2 regions of the Hymenobacter tenuis genome follow, and region 2 is predicted to be linked to the other one. Evidence: riboswitches for the same ligand, from Rfam matches in the RefSeq annotation. Region 2 holds a riboswitch; the other holds the start of a gene.
The links. A riboswitch is a leader RNA that binds a small molecule or an ion and turns the genes downstream of it on or off. The one in region 2 is predicted to bind S-adenosylmethionine.
Positions count from the first base shown of each region.

Region 1 (3,524 bases), 200 kb from region 2:
CCATCCCGCCCACGATTTTCTGCCGCTCAATGGCACTGATTTTCTGGAGTTTTACGTCGGTAATGCCAAGCAGTCGGCGTATTTCTATCAGGCGGCTTTCGGCTTTGAGCTGGTAGCCTATGCCGGCCCCGAAACCGGCGTGCGCGACCGGGCCAGCTACGTGCTGCAGCAAAACAAAATTCGGCTGGTGCTCACTACCTCCCTCCTGCCCGACTCCGACATTACCCGCCACGTAGCCCAACACGGCGATGGTGTGAAGGTGATGGCCCTGTGGGTAGATGATGCCCGCAAATCGTTCGAGGAAACCACCAAGCGCGGCGCCAAGCCCGCTTTTGAGCCCTATACCATCGAGGACGAACACGGCTCCGTGACGCTGTCGGGCATTTATACCTACGGCGAAACCATCCATACCTTCGTGGAGCGCACCAACTACTCGGGCCCATTCCTGCCGGGTTTCGTGGCCCGCAAAAGCAACGTTCCGCAAGGCCCGGCCGTGGGCCTGCAGTACGTCGACCACTGCGTAGGCAACGTGGGCTGGGGCGAAATGAACCAATGGGTGAAGTTCTATGAGGACGTGATGGGCTTTAAGCTTCTCATCACCTTCGATGACGACGACATCAGCACCGAGTATTCGGCCCTGATGAGCAAGGTGGTGTCGAATGGTAACGGCTTCGTGAAATTCCCCATCAATGAGCCTGCCGAAGGCAAGAAAAAGTCGCAGATTGAGGAATACCTCGATTTCTACCACTCGCCTGGGGTGCAGCACATGGCCCTTATCACCAACGACATCCGCACGACGGTAACGGAGCTGCGCCGCCGCGGTGTGGAGTTTCTGCAGGTGCCCAACACCTACTACGATGACCTGCTGGACCGCGTGGGCCACATCGATGAGGATCTGGACAGCATCCGCGACCTGAACCTGCTCGTGGACCGCGACGAGGAAGGCTATTTGCTCCAGATTTTCACGAAGCCCGTGGAAGACCGCCCCACCGTATTTTATGAAATCATTCAGCGCAAAGGCGCCAAGAGCTTCGGCAAAGGCAACTTTAAGGCGCTGTTTGAGGCCATTGAGCGTGAGCAGGCCCTGCGCGGCAACCTATAAGTTTACTAGCCCTCTAGCGTAAGAAAAGCCCGGTCAAGCAATTGGCTGGGCTTTTTTGGGCTCTAGTGGTTTAATTCATCAAGGTACCTAGCAACCATATGTGGTTGAATTTGGCAATGTGCTACGGCCTGATTTACCTTTGCAGAGTCAATTCTTTCTGACCAAAGGATTGTTTTTATACAGAGGCGTGGAGAGACAGGCTCGACGAAACGCCGGCAACCCCCAGTTACTGGAACGGTGCCAACTCCTGCACATATAAAAACAAGTTGCCGTGGACACTGCCAACAACGTTTCGGTTCGCTCTGCTTCTCCCGTTGCTCCTTCGCAACGGCTCACCTCTGGCGTGTGCATGCACGTAGCTGGTTGGTACATGGCTGGCGCGTGTTGTTGTTGTTAGTACCCCGCTGTATCCAGCTGAGCTAGCACGTTTGCTGGCATGTTGCCCCTAGTACTTTCAGGTTCTCGCCTCTGCTTGCAGGGCGTGGCAAACACCGCGTATGGTGGTCTTTCGGCACGTGCCCGGCCTGGCATGCCCGCATGTTGTACGGTGCTCAGGGAGCAACTCACGCCCGCCAGCTGTTTAGCCACTGACTACTAGTCATCTAGCTTCTTCTGGGCTGCGCATTGTTGCGTGGCCTTCTCAGGCGATACTGGCTTGCCGTGTCGTCCTCTTCCCCACCTACCTCTTCTTACTTTTTCCTCATGGCGCACGCTGTAAAGCCCATTGGCATCTATTACGAACACCCCGAGTGGTTTAAACCCTTGTTTGCAGAGCTCGACCGTCGAGGCTTACCCTACGAGAAAATCGACGCCGCGCACCACCTCTTCGATCCTTCCGAAACTGAAAGCCGCTACTCGTTGGTCGTGAACCGCATGAGCTCCTCGGCGTACCTGCGCGGCCACGGGCAGGGCATTTTCCACACCGCAGGCTTCGCTACGCACCTTGAGCGCATCGGCACACGCATCATCAACGGCTCGGCGGCTACGGCCATTGAAACCAACAAAGCCCGCCAGCTTTCCCTGTTTGCTTCCCTAGGTCTGAAATACCCCAAATCCTTCGTCGTGAACCATGCTTCGCGCATTCCGGACGCAGCCCAGCAGCTGCAGTTTCCGATTGTGGTGAAGGTGAACATTGGGGGTAGCGGCGCCGGCATCATTCGCTTCGATACCCTGGAAGGCGTACGCGCCGCCGTAGAAGCCGGCCAGATTGACCTCGGCATCGACCAAACCGCCTTGGTGCAGGAATACGTGACGCCCCGCGGCGGCAACATTCACCGCGTGGAGACGCTGAACGGCAAGTTCCTGTACGCTATGAAGGTGTATACTACCGGTGAAAGCTTCAACCTCTGCCCCGCCGAAATCTGCCAGATTCCGGAGGAGCAGTCGGCAGAGTTTTGCCTCACGGAAGCACCCAAGAAAGGCATTCAGGTGGAAGCCTTTACGCCCCCAGCCGAGGTAGTAGAGGCTGTGGAGCGCATTGTGGCCGCCGCCAAAATTGACGTGGGCGGCATTGAGTACCTGATTGATGACCGCACCGGCGACGTGCTGTTTTATGATATCAATGCCCTCTCCAACTTCGTGGCCGACGCCGTGAATGTGGTGGGCTTCGACCCCTACGCCCGCTTCGTGGATTATCTGGAAACGCAATTGGCGCCCGCAACAGCTTCTGGTTCGCTAGGTACTGCCGCGGCTCAAACCTCTCACCAGCCGGTTCCGGCTTCTATTCACTAGGTCATCATGAGATACGGATATTGGATGCCCGTTTTTGGCGGGTGGCTGCGCAACGTCGAGGACGAAAACATGCGCGCCGATTGGGACTACGTGAAAACGCTGGCCCAACGCAGTGAGGACCTTGGCTACGACCTTTCCCTCATTGCCGAGCTAAACCTCAACGACATCAAAGGCGAAGAAGCCCCTTCTCTGGATGCCTGGAGCACGGCCGCCGCCCTGGCTGCCGTTACGAAGAAACTAGAGCTCATGGTGGCCGTGCGGCCAACGTTCCATTCCCCGGCGTTGCTGGCCAAGCAGGCGGCCAACATCGACCACATCAGCGGCGGCCGCTTGAGCCTGAACGTGGTGTCGTCGTGGTGGCAGGATGAGGCCAAAAAGTACGGCGTACACTTTGAGCAGCACGATGACCGCTACGCCCGCACCGCCGAGTGGCTACACGTAGTGGACAACCTTTGGAAGCAGGACCACTTCACCTTCGAGGGCAAGTTTTATAAGGTCACCGACTCCATTCTGCAGCCCAAGCCGGTGTCGCGCCCACGGCCGTTCCTATATGCCGGCGGTGAGTCGGAAGCAGCCAAAAACCTGATTGCGGCCCAGTGCGACGGCTACGTGATGCACGGCGACGAGCCCGCCGCCATCGGGCGCCGCATTCAGGACCTGAGCCAGCGCCGCGAAAAGCTGGGCCTGCCAC
Region 1 is NZ_BAAGWF010000001.1:2,202,845-2,206,368, forward strand. It holds gene hppD (4-hydroxyphenylpyruvate dioxygenase family protein) at 1-1,102, shown strand, start outside; SAM riboswitch class I at 1,275-1,364, shown strand; gene ACYVGU_RS09530 (ATP-grasp domain-containing protein) at 1,805-2,833, shown strand; gene ACYVGU_RS09535 (LLM class flavin-dependent oxidoreductase) at 2,840-3,524, shown strand, end outside.
Region 1: another riboswitch for S-adenosylmethionine. It lies ahead of ACYVGU_RS09530 (ATP-grasp domain-containing protein); the one in region 2 lies ahead of ACYVGU_RS08720 (phosphoadenosine phosphosulfate reductase family protein).

Region 2 (3,524 bases):
GGCTGGGCTACCTCTCGTTTCACGGCTACGTGCTGGCCTACATTGGCCTGATGAGCGCCACGGCGCTGCTGCTTACAGGCTACCTGGCAGTTATCGGGGAGCTGCATATGCGGCCTACGAAGGCGGCACTGCAAGTGCAGCCGTTGGGCAGCATCCTGAGCTTTGGGGCGTTTGCGCTGTTAGCCAACATTTCGGGCACCATCATCATGAACATTGATACCATTATGGTGGGCTCCCAACTGAATCTGGCGGCCGCTGGCGTGTACAGCATTGCCTTTTTCATCAGCACAGCCCTCACGCTGCCGGCTCGCTCGCTCAACAAAATTGCCTTTCCGCTGCTAGCCGATTATTGGAAAGAACAGGCCCTGCCCAAAATGGCCGCTTTTTACCGCGACACTACCCGTCTCAACACGGTGCTGGGCTGTTACCTTGCTCTGGGCATTGGGTTGAACCTCGACTTCATCTATGGCCTCATGCACAACCCCGCCCTAACAGCTGGCACTACGGCCGTGCTGGTACTGCTAGCGGCGCGTCTGTTTGATGGCATCACGGGCCTCAATGGGCTAATTGTAGTTACCTCCCCGCGCTACCGCTACGACTTGGTGTTCAACGTATCCTTAGCGCTGGTAACGATTGGGCTCAATGCCTTGCTGATTCCCATACTAGGTTTGCTGGGGGCAGCAGTGGCGTTTTTACTCGCTATTGTAAGCATCAACCTGGCCCGCACGTGGTTTGTGTGGCGCAGCTTCCGGATGCAACCATTCACGTGGCGCATCCCGCTGATACTGGGTATTGCAGCCGCGGCAGGGCTGGCTGGCTGGCTAATTCCGGCGCTAGGCTCTCCCTTCCTGACCATGCTTTTGCGCTCTGCCACCCTCACGATAGTGTACGCTGCCCTGCTACTCGTCACAAATTCTGCCCCCGAGGCCAACGTATTTTTAAGCAAGTTACAGGCTCGTTTTCAGCCGAAACGCTAATTGCACAATGCTTATATAGGGCAAAGCTACTAGGTCCATACCACGAGCAAACCTCTCCTCATTCGGAACTTGCACGTAGCTTCCTCAAAACCAGGTTTCAAGCAGGTTTGCGGCTGAAGAACACCTAGTAACCTTCGCTTACTCATGCAGCTGAAGCAGTGTAACTTTTCTAGTGTTCTGCTTACGTTGTGGCGGCTGCCCAGAGACCAAGAGTATGGGGGCGTTGCGAGAGAATGTGCACCTGTTGAAAAAATAAAATTTGGAAGTGTAAAATTCCGGCAGCTACTTTTGCCATACCAATTCTTTCCCCACAAAGGATTGTTTTTATACAGAGGCGCGGAGAGACAGGCTCGACGAAACGCCGGCAACCAGCGGACCATCCGAAACGGTGCCAACTCCTGACCATATAAAAACAACTAGCCGTGAACCGCTTGTCCAACTCCGCTACTCTATCCGCCACTGCCTTTGCTCTACAGCATGGGTGTTGTGCTATGATGGGTATGCCGTGTTGTTGTTAGCCACTCACCTCCTTCTTTTTTCTGGCTTGTGCGCGCAACAGCTCGGCTGACACGGTGCTACGTGTAGGCTGACTTCGTGCGTACGCCCGGCTTTTTCGCCCGGCCGAAAGCTAGTGTGCCGCATTCAACTACGTGGCCGCAGCTCCGCCTAGGGTCATTCCTGACCGAAACCTCCGCCCCGCGCTGGCTGGTTTCCCCTCCCCTTCTTGCTATGTCCGCAGCAGATGCTGCGCCGGCCGTTCGCGCCTTGCTCGACGACCTGCGCCCCCAGCTGATTCAGGCTACTGCCCTGGAGCGGCTACGCCTCGTGGCTGAAACCTTCCCCGAGCAGGCCGTTTTCTCGACCTCCTTTGGCCTGGAAGACCAGATTATCAGCCACCTTATTTTCGCTAATCACCTCCCCATTCAGGTATTCACGCTTGACACTGGGCGTAATTTTCAGGAGACATACTCCGTCTGGAACAAGACTCTGCTCAAGTATGAGCAGCCCATTGCGGTGTTTTATCCGGAGCGGGAAAGCGTGGAAAAGCTGATGCTGGCTAAGGGCCCGAATAGCTTCTACGAGAGCGTGGACAACCGCAAGGAGTGCTGCTTTATTCGGAAAGTGGAGCCCCTGAACCGGGCGCTAGCGGGTAAAGCAGCCTGGGTCACTGGCATCCGCGCCGAGCAGTCGCAGAACCGGCAAACCATGGACCCACTGGAATGGGACGCGGCGCATAACCTCGTGAAAATCCACCCGCTTTTCGACTGGACCTGGGAGCAGGCCGTGGCCTTTACCCAAGAGCACCATGTGCCCGTGAACACGCTGCACCAACAGGGCTTTGTAAGCATTGGCTGTGCCCCCTGCACCCGCGCCATCAGGCCCGGCGAGGATTTCCGGGCCGGCCGCTGGTGGTGGGAAGACCTTTCGGCTAAGGAATGCGGCCTACATGCCACCGCCCACCACAATGGCCCCGACCCGGTAGTGGAGCCCGTACCGGCCGGCTAGAGGCAAGCTTGGCACTTCCTGCTGAGCGCCCAACATCAACACTGAACACCCGACTATATGAGTACCCCAACTTTTGATTATCTCGACCGGCTTGAAGCGGAAGCCATCCACATCCTGCGGGAAGTGGCCGGCCAGTTTGAGCGCCCAGCCCTGCTGTTTTCGGGTGGCAAAGACTCCATTGTGCTGACGCGCCTCGCGGAAAAAGCTTTCCGCCCGGGTCGTTTTCCCTTCCCGCTGGTGCACGTAGATACCGGCCACAACTTTCCCGAGGTACTAGCTTACCGCGACCAGCTAGCCGCCGAATTGGGCGAAAAACTCATTGTGCGCAAGGTGGAGGATACTATAAAGCGGCAGCGCCTACGCGAGCCAGGCGGCAAGTACCCCAGCCGCAACCAGCTCCAGACCTACACGCTTCTGGAGGTAATTGAGGAGTTTGAGTTTGACGCCTGCATTGGTGGGGCCCGCCGCGACGAGGAAAAGGCCCGCGCCAAGGAGCGCATTTTCTCCGTGCGAGATGAGTTTGGCCAGTGGGACCCCAAGCGCCAGCGCCCCGAGCTCTGGAATGTGTATAACGGCCGCATCCAGAAGGGCGAAAACGTGCGCGTGTTCCCCATCTCCAACTGGACGGAGCTGGACGTGTGGCGCTATATCCAGCGCGAAAACATTGCCCTGCCCGACATCTACTTCGGCCACGAGCGCACCTGCGTGGTACTCCCTACGGGCCAGTTGCTAGGCCTCTCAGAACACCTGCGCCTCGATGATGACGACGAAATAGTAACGCGCCAAGTACGCTTCCGCACCGTTGGCGACTCTACCTGCACCGCCGCCGTGGAAAGCGACGCCAGCACCGTGGAGGACATTATTCAGGACCTGCTGCTGGCCAAAGTAAGCGAGCGGGGCGCCACCCGCCTCGACGACAACATCTCGGAAGCCGGCATGGAAGACCGCAAACGCAACGGCTATTTCTAAGTGGTGAAGTGGTGAAAGGTGAAGTGCTGAACTGTACTCATGCTTCACTGGCCCAACTAACTCACAAGTTCA
Region 2 is NZ_BAAGWF010000001.1:2,005,038-2,008,561, forward strand. It holds gene ACYVGU_RS08715 (lipopolysaccharide biosynthesis protein) at 1-977, shown strand, start outside; SAM riboswitch class I at 1,299-1,390, shown strand; gene ACYVGU_RS08720 (phosphoadenosine phosphosulfate reductase family protein) at 1,707-2,483, shown strand; gene cysD (sulfate adenylyltransferase subunit CysD) at 2,541-3,452, shown strand.